2 linked regions of the Heyndrickxia acidicola genome follow. The protein of the gene in region 2 interacts with the protein of the main gene of each other region in a pairwise test. Links are inferred from orthologs where the notes say so. Each region holds a gene or a part of one and is shown on either strand. Other genes may lie near its edges.

Region 1 (8,198 bases), 2.7 Mb from region 2 along the record:
GTTATGAAGCCCTGCTGCGGGTTGATCACTCAGAAAAGCAGGTCCCTCCCGGCATGCTTTTTGAAGCAGCACATAAAACGGGATTATATTCACTTCTTGATCAGAGGGCGAGGGAAACAGCTATTAAATCAAGAGTGGGAAAAATACCAAACGGCATGAAAACCTTTATTAATTTTTTGCCGTCCACGATTTACAACCCCGAATTTTGTTTACAGCATACCTTTTCAATTGTAGACAAATATAACGTATCGCCGTCGGACCTCGTATTTGAAGTTGTGGAAACGGAAGAAATAAACGATATTGATCATTTGAAAAATATTTTTAAAACCTATAAGGCATCAGGGATGAAGGTGGCTTTGGATGATGTGGGAAGCGGGTTTGCCACATTGGACATCCTATCCAAGCTTCAGCCGGATTACGTCAAATTAGACCGCAATTTTATCTCATATTGCGATCAAAACACGATGAATCAGAAATTTTTACAGCAGGCAGTCCATATTTCGAAAGAGATGGGCATAAAAGTCTTGGGAGAGGGGATAGAGAGAAAAGAAGAGCTTGAATTCTGTGCAGCAATCGGAATGGACTTTGCCCAAGGCTATTACCTTGGCAAACCTGTAAAGGACCCTGTGGAACAGGTGAGAGCATGAGAAATGCAGTGGTATAAACATAAATTGGACCTGGTATGAGAGGACGGCAATTATCCATTGGCTGCTCAAAATTGAAAAGCTTTTTTATAGGGTAGGGGAGTATACTATAACGGGAATAGATTATGATAACTGAAAAAAGGGCATAGTAAAGAAAATAGGACGGGAGGCAGTTTATATGCAAAATATTACCTTTAAAGTAACAGGAATGTCCTGTAACCATTGTGTAAAAACCATTCAAGAGAGTGTTGGACGACTTGCAGGTGTCGAAGAGGTAGAAGTAGATCTTAAAAGCGGAGAGGTTCAAGTCGACTTTGATGCTGAAAAAGTTGCAGCCGTTGAGATTAAAAAGGAAATAGAGGAGCAAGGCTACGACGCAGAACAAATTGTTCCTTTTTTTTAGGCTTTGTTAAAGGTCATTATCGATTTCGTCTTAATGCGGTGAAGGGATGAAGCTCCTGCGTGAAAAGTGCTAGGAAGCTTTTGAGGTGTCCGCGGGAAGAGAGCGTCTGGAGCGAAATTTGACATCCACAATGAACACAGTCACTTTTAAAGTTTCCTGCCTTTTCAAGAGCAAAATTATTTGCCTTGGAAGGGCTATTTGTTTTTTAAGGGTATTTTTCTATAGATTGCTGCTTTTTGTATAAATGATGACAGGGGATAATCATCGTACTGCTGAGGCTATGGAATAACCTTAAAATAAAGATTTAAACATAAATACAAGGAAATAAATGAATAGACTGCACCATGCTTGGCTTAGAAAACGTCTGAGCCAAGCATGGTGCTTTTGTTCGGTAAAGCATGAAAGGGGTCTGACCCCTTTAGTGGACTAAAGCGAATCGGGGTGCAACCTTGGTATATTATCCTAAATCGCCTGTAAACAGCAGAATTTCGCCCGAATTTTTCGATTTTTCGTCCGTATTGTCCAAAAAGTCGCTCGTATTTCGTTTGAAATCGCCCGTAAAATCCAGTTGCGAGATGAAAAGCATCCTTGTGGTGAGCATTAAATGGGTTAATGCCAATTTTTCTTCTACTGCTAACGCTCCAACTGCAGGAAATGTTCAAATGCAGCCTGAAATATAATCAAATAAAGTGACGATATAGTGTTAATCACTTTTACATCCCCGTACCCCACGCGGGCGATTTATTAACCACAAGGTTCTGCAATCAAGACAAGCGAGGAGAGGGCTCAAACCATGGCCTATCTGGTCTTTATTCATTAGAAAAAAAGCGTAGCGGCTATATAAACTGATAAGGGAATGAGGTATCATCTAAATAGATGCAATTATGAAAGGTGGTATTTCATGAATTACAGCCAGTATGTAATTCCAGTTTTGCTTATTGCTTTTATTCTTTACCGCCGTGTTAAAAGGTCGATTGGTTTTCAAGCGTACCATCAAAGAAGGCTGGTCATTCGAAGCACGATTTTGCTTTTGGTTGTCCTGCTTTTGCTCGGAGTCAGTGCCATTCACCCCGTATCTTATATTTATGAAATTGCAGGAAGCCTTCTGGGCAGTGTACTGCTGATCATGGCGATCAAATGGAGCCGCTTTGAAACCAGGCAAGGCACTATTTACTATCGTACACATATATGGATAGAGACGTTTGTGTTATTTGTGTTTTTAAGCCGTTTCCTGTATAGAATGTTTTATCTTTTTCAAGTATCAGGAAAACAAGCCGATTTAAATTCCAGCCAGATGAACATGCAGTACACAAAGGATCCTTTGACCATGGGTGTGTATTTTTTGCTGGTTGTCTATTATGTCGGCTATGCTTTTTATGTTATTAGGAAGGCAAGGGGGATGGCAGAAGAAAACCGGCAGATTAGCAGTTGAAGGGTAAAAAAGATAATCTATGCAAAAAAGCAGATGCTGAGAAGCATCTGCTTTTTTATTATTGTTTAGGTAATGATAAAATGCTAAACCTGTGGATACTTTCTTGTCTAGCTTCAGCGCCTATCTTGTTACGATTCTTTCCTGCTGCTCTTTCTTGTAAACTTCATAAAAAACTCATACACCACAGGAACGATTAACAATGTAAGCAGTGTAGAGCTGGCAAGACCGCCAATAACGGTGACGCCCATGCCTTTTGAAATCAATCCTCCGCCTTCAAACCCGAATGCCAATGGGAGTAATGCCCCGATCGTAGCAATAGCAGTCATAAGAATTGGACGAAGACGGGTTGCGCCCGCTTCAAGCAATGCTTCCCTTGTTGTGAATCCTTCTCTTTCTTTATGGATTACACGGTCAATTAATACAATGGCATTGGTCACAACAATTCCAATCAGCATAAGGGCGCCGATCATGGATGTCACGCTGAGTGTTTCATGAGTAATCCATAGTGCCACAAGTCCGCCAATGATAGCGAAAGGCAGGGAGAATAAAACGGCAAGTGGTGCCAATGCTCCGCCAAATGTAATGACAAGGATAAGATAAACAATGGCCACTGCTGCGAGCATGGCTAAGCCGAGATTTGTAAAGGAATCTTTGATATCCTTTGTCACACCGCCCATTGATACTTGAACGTTTTTAGGGATATCTGTTTTATCAATCGCTTTTTGTACATCTTTTGATACCTTTGATACATCACCTTGGCCGACTGTTCCGGTTACGCTTGCGTACATCTTTCCGTCCTGACGGGAAATTGTATCAGGTGTATCGCCGGTTTTTACTGTGACGACCTTGTTTAACGGTACTTCACTTCCTAAAGCGGTCTTGATTTTTGTATTGGTTAAATCATTTACATTTGTATAGCTGCTTTTGTCCGCTTGAACATAAACATCTATATCTTTACCATTTATTTTAAGGGTTGTCAGTGCGGGATTATTGCCTGATTGGTTTAATCCCATGGCGATTTGTCCAGCTGTCAGCCCAAGCTTGCTGAGCTTGCTTTGATCAGCCTCAAGTGTATATTCCTGATAGGTTTTAGAAAGACTTGAATCTACGTTTTTTAAATTCTTAACGTCTTTCATATTGTTTTCTAGCTTTTCAACGACTGGTTTAATTTGATCGATATCGTCACCGTATACCGATACGGTTATTTGATTGCTGCTGCCTGAGGATGAGAAATCCTGAGACTTCCAGGTTCCCTTATTCGTCATGCTTTGTAGATCTTTTATGACTTTGTCAGGCTCTTTATCAAAGTTTTTGGCATCCTTGTTGTATACAGCATAGAACACCGCTGATTGGTCGTTTCCTCCAAATGGGCTTTTTCCAATGGAGTACTGGATATTTTGGACGCCTTTCCGATGAAGGAAATAGTCATCTGCTTTGGAAGCAACGGTTTCAACATCCTGTTGTGTTTCACCTGGATTCGGATTAAAGGTCGCCATAACCGTTTTTTGTTGGTCATTGGATATAAAGCTGACACCGATGAATGGCACTAAAAAGAAGCTCCCTATCAACAGCAGAACGGCTAATCCAAACGTGATCAGCTTATGGTTCAAGGACCAGTTTAACGCCTTTTTATAGGCACCGGCAAGCCTTCCTGCTGCTGGTTCTTTTTCATGCTGGCTTTTTTTCTTTATTTCTTTTTTAAATAAGGAATCCGCAAACATTGGTACAACGGTAACAGCTACGACAAGGGACGCTAATAGCGAGAATACGAGTGTTAAGGCAAAAGGTAGAAACAGCTGTCCGACCATTCCCTGCACTAAACCAAGCGGCAGAAAGACCGCGACGGTTACAATAGTGGAGGAAGCAATAGGACGGAACATTTCCTTTGTTGCTTCTCGGATTAAATCTTTTCCTCTTAATGGTTCATTTGAATCAGACATGCGCCTATAGATATTTTCTATGACGACAATGGAATCGTCGACTACCCGTCCTATAGCGACTGTCATAGCGCCCAGGGTCATAATATTCAGCGAAATATCCATTTGCTTAAGGATGAGGACGCCGATTAATAGAGAAAGCGGAATCGATATGACTGAAATAATGGTAGACCGGATGTTTCTAAGGAAAATCAGGATAATTAAAACGGCAAAGATTGCACCGATGATGGCTTTTGTCAGCATCGTTTGGACAGAATCCTTGATTGGTGTAGCCTGATCTAAAATGGTCGATACCGTTAATCCCGGGTGGGTCTTTTTCAATTTGCTTACTTCATCATTTATATTGTTGGCAACATCAACGGTATTCGCATCTTGGGATTTCGTAATTTCAATCCCGATGGATTCTTGGCCGTTTGTTTTTGAAATAGATTCATGCTTGCCTACCAGGACAATGTTTGCCAAATCCTTTAATTTAACGGTAGGAAGGTTTACATTAGCAGCTTGAGAACTGCCGGCTTGAGTATTTGCTGTACTAGATTGAGCGTGGGACTGACTTTGATACTGAGCACCTGCACCCTGGCTTTGAGAACCTTGTCTGCCTGTCATTTGTCCGCTCTGACTTGCTTGGCTTTGTGACTGCATGCCTCCTTGAGCCTGGGAGGATTGACTGCCTCCAGCAGCACCCATTGACGGAGTCTGTTTTGGTGTATAAGGAATTTCAATATTTTTAAAATCGTCCAGGGACTTTATATTTCCATCAATGACAACAGATTTATTTTTGTTGCCAAAATTAATCAACCCAAGGGGAACGGATACATCAGAACCCTGAATCAATTGTTTAATTGTGTCTTCAGACAGGCCGTACTTATTCAGTTTATCCTGGTTAAAGGTAAGGTCCACTTCTTGCACATACTGACCTGATGCCTGTACCTGGGAAACCCCTTCAATTCCCTCCAAGTCCGGAATTACATCCTCAGTAGCTGTTTGCGTCAGTTCAGCCAATGATTGATGTTTATTGGACAGGCTTAAGGAAAGGATTGGAAAATCATTAATATTAAAACGTGAAACGGTTGGAGTCTTTACGTTGTCCGGAAGATTGACAGATGTTAAGGCATCCTTTACTTCGTTTTGTGCTTTATCCATATCTTTATTGTAGTTGTATTGAATTTGGATAGTAGAAGCATTTTGCATGGAGGTCGAACTCACTGTATCCACGCCTGGAAGATTTTTAATTTGCTGCTCTATTGGCTTTGTTACGTCTTCCGCTACCTGATTCGGTGTTGCACCAGGGTAGGTGGTGGTAATCGTAATAATAGGTGCATTAATATTAGGGAGGGTTTCCATTTTCATATTTATCCCTGCATAAATGCCTGCTATTGTGACGATCAGTGTAATCAGCCAAATGGCAAACTTGTTTTTCAAGCAAAAGTTAATGATAGCGTTCAATAGATTCTCGCTCCTTTTCCAGCAACCGAAAGGGTAGCTGCTTTGTGTTTCATGTAATGCTTTCTTAAAAAATTACCCCATTTTGACGGCAATGTTGTAAGCCGCTTTTTCCTGGCAGTCCTTCGGTGACCCTAAAAGAAAAGTGGATATGTAATAAAGACTAGGTAAAAGATAAGTTTGACTGACTGGTCATTACCTTTTAAAATATAACTGACTGGTCATATCATTTCAAGAAATAAGTATTTGTTTTATATAAATTTTTTATGAAGTCATATCATCGCAGGAATGGACTTGTATACACTTTTGTTTTTTGGATTTCTAAATAGAAGATACAAAGGGACTTTATGGGGGTGCGAAACGAGATGTATGCGCATGCCCATGCCCATCCTGCAGCCTGAATCATACTCTTAAAGTGGTATGTACGATTGGGAGGTGAAAAAGGATGAAACAAAAAAAAATTGAGCTATTGGAAACAGCGATTAAGCTATTTGCTGAAAAAGGCTTTCAGTCAACTTCTGTGCAGGATATTGTAACAGAGTATGGCATTTCAAAGGGAGCATTTTATACTTATTTTTCATCCAAAGAAGAGCTTTTACTTGCTATTTTTGATTATTACTACGCGATTCTGCGCTCGAAAATAGTGAAAATAAGCGAAACGGAATTGGCACCCCGCGATAAAATGAAAGAACAAATTAAGGCGCAATTTGAATTTTTTATACAGCATCGGGATTTTATCGTTATGCACATACGTGAGCAAAATCATTCCATTAATAAAGAGCTGCGAGAATATTTACAGAAAAATATTGCAGAGACGATAAAATGGTATGAAAGCCACTTAATGATGATATATGGTGATAAAATCAGACCCTTTATTGGAGATGTTATTCTTTCTTTGGACGGAATTCGAAATTCATATTTAAGAGTAACGATCTTTCAGGGAATCCAACTCAATGTTGACAGACTGTCTGAGTTCATTATGAAAAGAATTGATGAGTTGGTAGTATCCTTTTTGGAGAAAGGGGAGGAGCCGATAATCGGTTCAAACGGGATCGATGCCTTCTTCCAAACGAGCTGTAAAGAAAATAGCAATCCGGAGGAAGAAGTAGTGCATATCTTAAAAGAAATGAAATCGATATTAGAACAGCTGCCCTTAAAGGCGGAAAAGCAGCAGGAGCTGATGGATGCCGCTGATTTCCTGTTAAACGAAGCTGCTAGTATGCCTATTAAAAAATACGTATTTCAGGGACTGTTAACAAACTTTAAAGGAATAAAAGAACTGGAAGAGCAAAGACAGAAAATCGGAGGCCTTCTGGGAATAAAGCTTTTGTAAGAGTTTGAAATGGAAAAAGCAGGGCCAAGGGCCCTGCTTTTTTTGTGGAAAGTATAAAATTTTTACTCTTTTTTCTTATTTGACCTGCTATGATCGTCTTCGACCTGTTACAAGGTTAATGATGAAGACAATGATAGCAATAACCAGCAGGATGTGAATTAATCCGCCTGCAATGTGAAGGGAAAATCCTAAAATCCAAAGTATAAGCAAAATACCAATTATAGTCCAAAGCATGTATTTTCACCTTTCTTTCTGTTTATTTGCTTTACTTACTGATAGATTACCCCAAAATTTAAAAAGCAAACAAGTTAGTCATCATTTAATCCATTTTTCTCATGATAAAATGGAAAAGTGAGAATATACTTTGAATATTAATTGGCAGAAATTAGAGGAGAAAAGATGACAGACTGAACTCTGTATAAATAATAAACCCGGCTCTTGCCGGGTTTATTGAGGATTAGCCTATAAAATTTTTATGAACGGCCTCGCTATGATTCCTTTATCTCAGTCATGAACAAGGGGCTTCCCCATTTCATTGTCCAGCTCCAGCGCCTATCGGATTTCTGCGTCTTTTCCCTACGATAAGGAAACATCAGCTCGTTCCTCACTGTGTTTCCTTTATCTCAGTCAAAGACTACGGAATCCGTACGCCGATGAACAAGGCGCTTCCGCATTTTTTAGTTAGATTTTACTAATTCTAAAAAATCCTTCACTTGTTCAGGTGATTTTGCATTTGCACTGTGTAAATGTGCTTTCTTTTCACCGTCCTGGAAAATGAGAAGGCTCGGAATCCCCATTACCTGGTTCTCTTTTGCCACCTCAGGGAATTGATCGGTATTCATTTCGAACCACTTGTACTCTTGATGTTCTTTTATTACATCATCAATGAACATGTCCATTACCTTGCAATCCGGGCACCAATCAGCAAAAAACTTTATGATGACTGGCTCTGATTGAGAAATGAGTTCTTGATATGTTTCGGTTTTTTTAATTTCTTCCACTCTAT
Region 2 (8,061 bases):
GTAGCGTTATTAGTATTCGGGCCTAAAAAGCTCCCAGCCATCGGAAAAGCCGCCGGGCAGGCACTGGGAGAATTTAAAAAGGGATTAAACAACCTAGGGAAAGAATCAGAAACCGAGATTGATCCAGACGAAAAAAAATAAAAAAGGCTCCCAAAACTTTCAATGGTTTCCCATCCTATGGGGGCCTTTTTTATTTAGCGGTCTTTCCGTAAAAGATATGTTTACGAAAAGATTTATTTAGGAAGACAATTTATCGATATATCCATTGCTTCTAAAATTGTAATCTATTTTAAAATAGCAGCTTCTTTTTTAAAGGCTCTGTTAAAGGATACTGTTGTTTTTTAGCTCAATTCTTTCTTTACTGTAAAATGAGCTAAAAAACGAGCAGTTATCAACATTGAAATTCAACACAGCCTTTTTAAAAAGGGTGCTGATTCAACCACTGTCCTCCATCCAATGTGATACATTCACCATTCATATAAGCTGCTTGATCGGAGAGAATAAAATAAGCTAAATCCGCTATTTCTTCCGGCGTTCCCAGCCTGCCTAGGGGCACGCTTTTTATTGTACGCTTTGCAGCTTCTTCGGATTCCCACAGTTTATCTGAACCTCCTGTACGTTCTATAGGACCGGGTGCAATGGCATTCACTCGAATCCCGTACTTTATGCCCCATTCAACTGCAAGAGTTCTTGTCATCGACAATACACCGGCCTTAGCCGCTGCAGAATGGATGACACCTGCTCCTGCTCCCCATGCGTATGTAGCAACCATATTTATCATGCTGCCTTTCACTTGTTTTTCAATCCAATAATGACCGACTGCCCTTGAGCAATAAAAAGTTCCATTTAAAACAATGTTAATCACCGAATTCCAGCCATTTACGGATAATTTTTCGGCTGGACAAATAAAATTGCCTGCTGCATTATTCACTAGATAATCAATTCTTCCAAAAGCCTTATCTGTCTCGTGAACCATTCTTTCGACATCCTCTGGCTCTCTGACGTCCATAGGAATGGTTAATATGTCTGAATGAATCTCTTTCAATTCTCTTTCCACTTCATTTAACCGTTCTTCGCTTCTTCCAGTGACTACCACCTTCGCCCCTGCTTTGGCAAATCTTAACGCCATGTATTTTCCCATACCGCTTGAACCGCCTGTAATAATTACGACTTTATCCTTCACGCTGACCCCTCCAATGAATGAGTATTCACTCATAATTGTACCATGAAAGCGCTACTCATTTTACTATTATTCAATTAATATTTGAAATTATCTATTTAAAATGTTGTTGATATTTGATACACAGACCTTTAATTCCTGGCTCTCTGTAATATTGCCTGTTGATTTCCTCTAAGGTACACGCTTTCCGCGAGCGGCATTGCCCCTCTTTTTCCCCTGGAATCCAGCCTACCTGCTGACTTCACCATTGACTGCATTTAAAAATAAACTTCAGCAGAGAGAAATAAATAAAGGAGCCAGACTGAAAAGGATTTTTCCAGCCGGCTCCTTATAAACTTTTAAAACGGTACTTTGATATTAATCTTCTTTTTTATTCAACAACGACTCATTTAATCTGGTAATGGCACGAATAATGGCTTTTTTTCGATGGTAGCCTTTTACAGATATAGTTACGCCGTTATAGTCTATATATACCTGTCCCCTCGATCCAAGTGGTATGAACCCGTATGAGAAAATTTTTACATTTCCCGTCTCTGTAGGGACAATCATAATGTCCATTTGCTTGTGTTGCTTTAACATGCACATTTCTCCTTTCCTCCTCGTTTTACTGAACCTTCTTTTCTTGCTAAATGAAGTGTATGAAGAAATACATTTGTTTAAAGAGAAGGTTGCGGTACTAAATACTAGTAAAATGAGATAAAGTGAGATACCTTATTAAGCCATTATAAAAAATATACATGTATACCCAGCAGATTTCAACCAAAAAAGCCTTGTATGATCAAGTTGGCCGCTGTATCGACGAAATATCTAATTCTTCCCAATATATACAGAATAAAAAAAATCAAGCAATGAGCAATATTGTTTTAAGATTGCTTATGCTTGATTCCTATACGGGTAAGAGAATACACCTAGTAAAATGCATTAAACGCATTCTAACTTTTTTTCAATTTCTTCGGCGGTTACGGGCTTACTGAAGTAAAAGCCTTGTGCTTTTTGGCACCTGGCTGAAAGCAAAAATTGCACCTGACCCTTTTCCTCCACTCCTTCAGCCACTACTTCCATCCCCAAATTATGCGCTAAATGAATAATTGTTTTGGTTATGGCAGCGTCCTTTTCATTTACTTGAATTTCTTTAACAAAGGATTGATCGATTTTTAAAATATCAATTGGGAATTGTTTGAGATAATTTAAGGATGAATACCCTGTTCCAAAATCATCTACTGAAATAATAACTCCTATTTCCTTTAATCTCTGGAGCATGGTAAGAGTTACTCTTGTATCCTCCATAGCTCCTTCAGTTATTTCAATTTCAAGGGAAGATGGCTGCAGACCATATTTCTGAAGTGCTTCACAAATCGTAACGGGCAAACTTGGCTGTTGGAATTGCTTAGGCGATATATTTACAGCTACCCGTATATCTTTGTACCCTTTTAAATGCCATTCTGAAATTTGACGGCACACCGTTTCAATCACCCATTCTCCAATTGAAATAATTAAACCCGTCTCTTCTGCAAGAGGGATAAATTGAGCAGGTGGCACGTTCCCAAATTTCCGGTTATTCCAACGGAGCAATGCTTCAAAGCTAGTTGTTCTTCCCGTATTTAAGTTTACCTGCGGCTGATAATGAATGGTAAACTCGTTCTTTTCAATGGCCTTCCGCAGGTGAGATTCCATAAGGATATAGCTGGGAAATGCTTCATTCATATCTGAACGGTAAAACTGAAAATGCCCTCTCCCTTTTTGTTTTACTCTATAGAGGGCACTATCCGCGTTTTTTATCAGACTTTCAGCATCTTTTCCATCTGAGGGATACATACTGATCCCAATTGAAGGGGTTATATAGTAGTCCTGCTCATTTATCATGAAGGGTTCATGGAATATGACAAGAAGTTTTTGTGCAATTGTACAAACTTTTTTCCTATCGCTGTCTTTCAAAACAATGACAAATTCATCTCCGCCTTGCCGGTAAAGATGCGTTTCCTTTAAAAACAATCCCTTCAATCGTTTTGCAATTTGTCTGAGTAATTCATCGCCTGCCTGATGTCCAAATGTATCATTAAAATATTTAAAGCGGTCTATATCCATATATAGAACGGCAAAATTCACTTGATCTCCACCTGATTTTTCCACCAGTCCCGTTAAATCCTCCATTAACGACCGCCTGTTTCCCAACCCTGTCAAATAATCATGGTAAGCCATATACTCAATTGTCTGCAGATTTTTTGTGTTTTCTGTAATATCTCGAACAACGATGTAAACGGAAGTAACTTGATCGCCAGTATAAAAAGGGACAAGCTTAAGCTGTGCTTTAACTTCATTCCCGAAAGGACTTAGGATAAGATGACAAAAGGGCTCTTGGTTTATCCCTTTAAAAGCGGCATCCAGAAGATTTTTCAACTTTAGAGTTTTTTCCTGCTCAAAAAGGCTGTAAATGGAAATATTCTCAAGCTCGTTTTCCGGAATACCAAGCAATTTGCCCATAGCATTATTGGCTTCTATTATCGAGCCATCTTCGTGGATTGATATGACTCCATCCGAATTAGATTCAAATAATGGATGCCGGGAAAACTCTTCAATGAGAGAACTCACTTCCCTTGTTATTGAAATAATGCACTGGATATTTCCTTCATTATCCTTCATTCCTTCTAAATGGGTCTCGTAGGATTGAATCTGATTATTTCTCTGTACTGTTTCTTTAACCCAAAAAGGCCGCTTTGTATCCACAACTTTTTGAAAGCTTGAATATACTGCTTGGAAATCTTCAGCATTCACTAATTCTTCTATAAGCTTTCCCGCATTCCCCATATTAATGTTACCAATTCCAAGTCCATCTTCGTTAGCAAATAACAGACGAAATGTAGGCCCAGGCTCTACACCAACAATATAAATAAATTCAGCTCTTTCTTTGTTAAATGGAATAGGATGTCTCTTGTACACGGCTGGCATAGCATTTTTAATCTGATTCATACAATCATCCTTTTTAATAACCCCTAATATTGTTTATTATTTATATATTAATCATTTTACAAGGAAAAAGTCGAAATTAATAGAATGTTAGCAAGAATAAATGATAACGAAAAAATCATGTTGATTTAAAAATTTATTACTATGTAAACAGACCTCCATTTTTTATTTCGGTTAAAAATAGAGAAGGTTTAGCGTTTTTTCATTTTCCTCCCATACCATTCATCAATATTCATTGCACCAAGCCTTTGGTTAATAGTACTTTCATGAAAACTTTGTTAAAGAACACTGTTGTTTTTAACACGGATAAGCTAAAAAACGAGCAGTTATCCGCATTGGAATTTAACACAGCCTTCATGAAAAAAAGAAGCCTGCTTTAAAAATGGATATCCCTGTGACTGGAACATCATCTTTAAGCAGGCACTGTTATATTATTCTTTCATAGAGATAAATGGCCACCAATTGGCTTTGCCCAGTAATTTCACAATAACCGGAATCAGCAGCGGCAAGAAGATTAAAGCATAGAACAATAAACCTGTGAGGACAATTGTTGCTATTTCCAGCAAGGACAATACTCCTGATGGCAGCATGGCTGCAAATGTTCCTGCCAGAATAATAGCAGCAGATATAATAACCGTCCCCATATTTTTCATTGCCATCAGAATACCTTCTTTTACTTGTAAGTGGCGATACTCAGTGAATCGGTCCATTAAGAATATAGAATAATCTATTCCGAGAGCCATAAGAATAACAAAGCCAAAGAAAGGGACAGCCCAGCTGATTCCTGAGTAGCCAAGTATATGCTCAAACACAATTTCTGTTACAGAAATAGAACAGTAATAGGTTAAAAGGAGAGAAGCAATCATATAAATTGGCATGATCAGTGACCTTAACATGATGACCAAAGCGATAAAAATACCTATAAGCATCAGTGAAACAGTGCGGCTATAATCGGATTTGGACATGGTTTGCAGGTCATGGTTCATACTCGAAACTCCGCCAATTCCAATTTGGGCATTTTCAAGCTTTGTGCCTTTCAATGAGCGTTTTATGGTATCAGAAATTTTCTCTACTGTATCAATTGCTTGATTAGAATATGGATTTTGGTCTAATACAATGTCAAAAGTGGCCATTTTTCCATCTTTTGAAACATACGCATCAAAAGATTTTTGAAAATCCTTATTTGTCAAAAGTTCGTCTGGAATATAGACACCGGCGTCTTTCAGGCTGGCAGTTTGAGAAAGCTTATTTAAGTAATTGCCGGTTTTGTCAAGGCCAGTGCCAATTTGGTTTAGGCCATCCACGCTTTGGTTTAAGCCGGAAGACAGTTGATCCAGCTGCCCGCCAAGTGAACCAAATCCTTCTTGAAGCTGCGACTGTCCGTCTGCAATCTTTCCAAGCCCGTATGTCACATCTGGCAGCTTGCCAATCACCTGCGACTGTCCATCTGCCGCCTGGGCTATCCCATTTTCTAAGCTTGCCAGTCCGCTGATGATTGGAGTGAAGCCTGATTCAAACTTGCCTAATCCGCCTGTAATTTGTGAAAGGGCTGAATTTGCCTGGCTTAAACCATTATTTAAATCAGACAGCTTGCTGTTCAAAATGGATGCTGTTCCATTCGCAATGGCAATGTTTTTCATCGTTCCTTGAAATTGAGGATCAGCTGCAATTTCCGGATGGCGCCCGGCAAGTTCCTTCAAATTAACTGAGGCTTGATTTAATTGAGAAGGAATGGCCTCGTAATTTTTTAAGATTTCTCCTACTCCGTTATGAATTTCATCATAATGACTGAGCAGGGTTTGAGTACTGCTTTGTAAAAAAGCTGCCTGTTTTTGTGCCTGCTCTACTCCAGCTTTTAAATCTCCCGCTCCTTTAGAGCCTGAACGAATTCCTTTTTCAATTTTAGTTAAGGCTGTTTGCAGATCTCCAATGCCGGATTGCAGACTTTTCGTTCCCGTTTGTAAGCTTCCAATTCCTGAAGTAGCTTGATTAATTTTCGGCTTGGAATCAGAAAGGTTTTGAGCAGCGCTGTTTAAACCATTTTTTATTTTGTCTATTCCTTTATTTCCCTTTTGAATTCCTTGACTTAGGGAACCCGCTTGTTTTTTCACATAGATTTCTTTCATGATTTCACCAAGCGGACGTGTTGCACTCCTCACTTTATCTACATGGCTGACAGTTGCCACATCATTATTTATTTTTTCCATCAGCCCAAGATAATCCTTGGATTTCATTGACACATCATTTTCCAGTACAACTTCAACCGGCATGATGTTTCCAGGCCCGAAGCTGTCTGCTACGAGATTAAATGCTCTCACCGATTCATATTTATTTCCGACTTCATCCAGTGAATTATAGGAAAGCTTTCCGTCGTAGCTGATCAACAGAGGAATGGTTATGATGGCAACGATCCCAACAGCTATAAGGGGCCTTGCTATCGCCAAATTGCCCATACGGCCCCACAATTTACTTTGAGAATGTGAGATATCCCCTTTAACAGGCCAGAAAAGACCTTTTTTCAAGGTAGCCATAAAGAAAGGCACAATCGTCAACAATGCGATTAATAAGAAAACAATTCCTATAGCAACGGCAGAAGCAGATTGATAGAGCTTAAAACTCGCAAAACCGATGGAAGCAAATCCTATTAAAACTGCAATCCCGCTAAAAAGAACTGTTTTTCCTGCAGTTTTATAGGTGCTGATGATAGCGGGAATGGTCTCCTTCCCGCTGGATAGCTCCTCTTTATAGCGGCTAAGAAGTAAAATACAATAATCCGTACCTACTCCAAATAAAACTGCCACTAAAAATATTTGTGTAAAGTTAGATAAAGGAAAATTAACCTTATCTACTAAAATAGCAACAACAGATTGGCTAATAATATACGAAAATCCAACCGTAATTAAAGGAATAAGCGGAGCAACCACCGACCGGAAAACGAGTACTAATACTGCAAGAATAAAGACAAAAGTAATAATTTCCGTTTTCTTTAGTCCTGCCTGAGAGCTAATAACCACGTCCTCATTTATAAGCGCCTCCCCCGTCATCATGGTTTCTACATTTGGTGTCTTTATTGCCTTGTCCAGACGGGAGCGGATATCCTTTATTTCCTGGTTCCCCTTATTTATATCCAGCAGGGCCAGCATGGTTTTTCCATCCTTTGAAACCAACTGATTCTTCAGGTCCTTTTGGTCGAAATAGTTTGTAATATCACGGATACTGAGATCTTTCTCATCATCTTTTAATCTATCAATTGTTGTATGGATATTTTGCATCTGGCTTGTGCCGAGTTTTTGAGCGCTATGAAAAACGACAATAAAGGATTCCGTGTTTTTGTCCTTTGATGAATGCCTTGCTTTTATTTCTTCTGCTATTTTAGAAGGATAGCCATCCGGAACAGAAATTTGACCCTTATCCCTAACAAGGCCCTCCATTCCCGGAGCTTTCCATGCCAGCAAAAATACAGCCAGCACCCAAAGGAGCAGTACCACCCAGCGAAAACGAACGATTAATCTCATTATTAGTTTGCCCCCTTATGGTTTTTAATAATAAATAATATTTTTTCATATAAGTTCACGAAGTTTTCAAGATCTTCATGTGAAAGATCATCGAGATATTCCTCTACGAAAGAAACAATTCTGCCTTCTACCTTTTCGTAAACACTCCTTCCTTCTAAAGTTGTGGTTAAGTAAACATTTCTCCGGTCCTTTTCATCTCTCTCACGAGTGATTAAACCTTTATTCACAAGCTTTTCTACCTTTGCTGTGATGGCACTTTTGTGAACCCCCAATTTATCCGTTAATTCAGAAGCACGCACAGGACCATCTATATGTATTCTTCGCAGCATCGAATATTGCTCCAATGATAAATCCTCGAGAACTTGTTCAGAAATGATAGATGAAATACTTTTGGTCGCAAAT

What was found. Proteins that work in one complex are often made in the same cells at the same time.
Region 1: the proteins of A5N88_RS08870 (region 2) and A5N88_RS21230 interact in binary tests that used the Bacillus subtilis proteins (3 or more experiments, as listed by UniProt). The link is inferred for Heyndrickxia acidicola from one-to-one orthologs.

Annotation. Positions count from the first base shown.
Region 1 is NZ_KV440953.1:4,570,412-4,578,609, forward strand. Bases 2,408-6,220 are described here. They hold A5N88_RS21230 (efflux RND transporter permease subunit), read right to left. Parts: upstream 5,863-6,220; coding sequence 2,608-5,862; downstream 2,408-2,607. Other genes in these bases: A5N88_RS21225 (CcdC protein domain-containing protein), read left to right, coding at 2,408-2,479. In the rest of the region: A5N88_RS21215 (EAL domain-containing protein), read left to right, coding at 1-647; copper chaperone CopZ, read left to right, coding at 823-1,047; more of A5N88_RS21225, read left to right, coding at 1,949-2,407; A5N88_RS21235 (TetR/AcrR family transcriptional regulator), read left to right, coding at 6,305-7,192; A5N88_RS25235 (lmo0937 family membrane protein), read right to left, coding at 7,280-7,426; A5N88_RS21240 (thioredoxin family protein), read right to left, coding at 7,870-8,193. UniProt on the Bacillus subtilis protein: Required for self-resistance to surfactin, an antimicrobial lipopeptide surfactant produced by B.subtilis. Also required for swarming motility.
Region 2 is NZ_KV440953.1:1,889,613-1,897,673, forward strand. Bases 4,376-8,051 are described here. They hold A5N88_RS08870 (MMPL family transporter), read right to left. Parts: upstream 7,660-8,051; coding sequence 4,576-7,659; downstream 4,376-4,575. Other genes in these bases: A5N88_RS08875 (MarR family winged helix-turn-helix transcriptional regulator), read right to left, coding at 7,662-8,051. Also shown: A5N88_RS08850 (Sec-independent protein translocase subunit TatA/TatB), read left to right, coding at 1-141; fadH (2,4-dienoyl-CoA reductase), read right to left, coding at 419-1,216; A5N88_RS08860 (hypothetical protein), read right to left, coding at 1,538-1,759; A5N88_RS08865 (sensor domain-containing protein), read right to left, coding at 2,102-4,147; more of A5N88_RS08875, read right to left, coding at 8,052-8,061.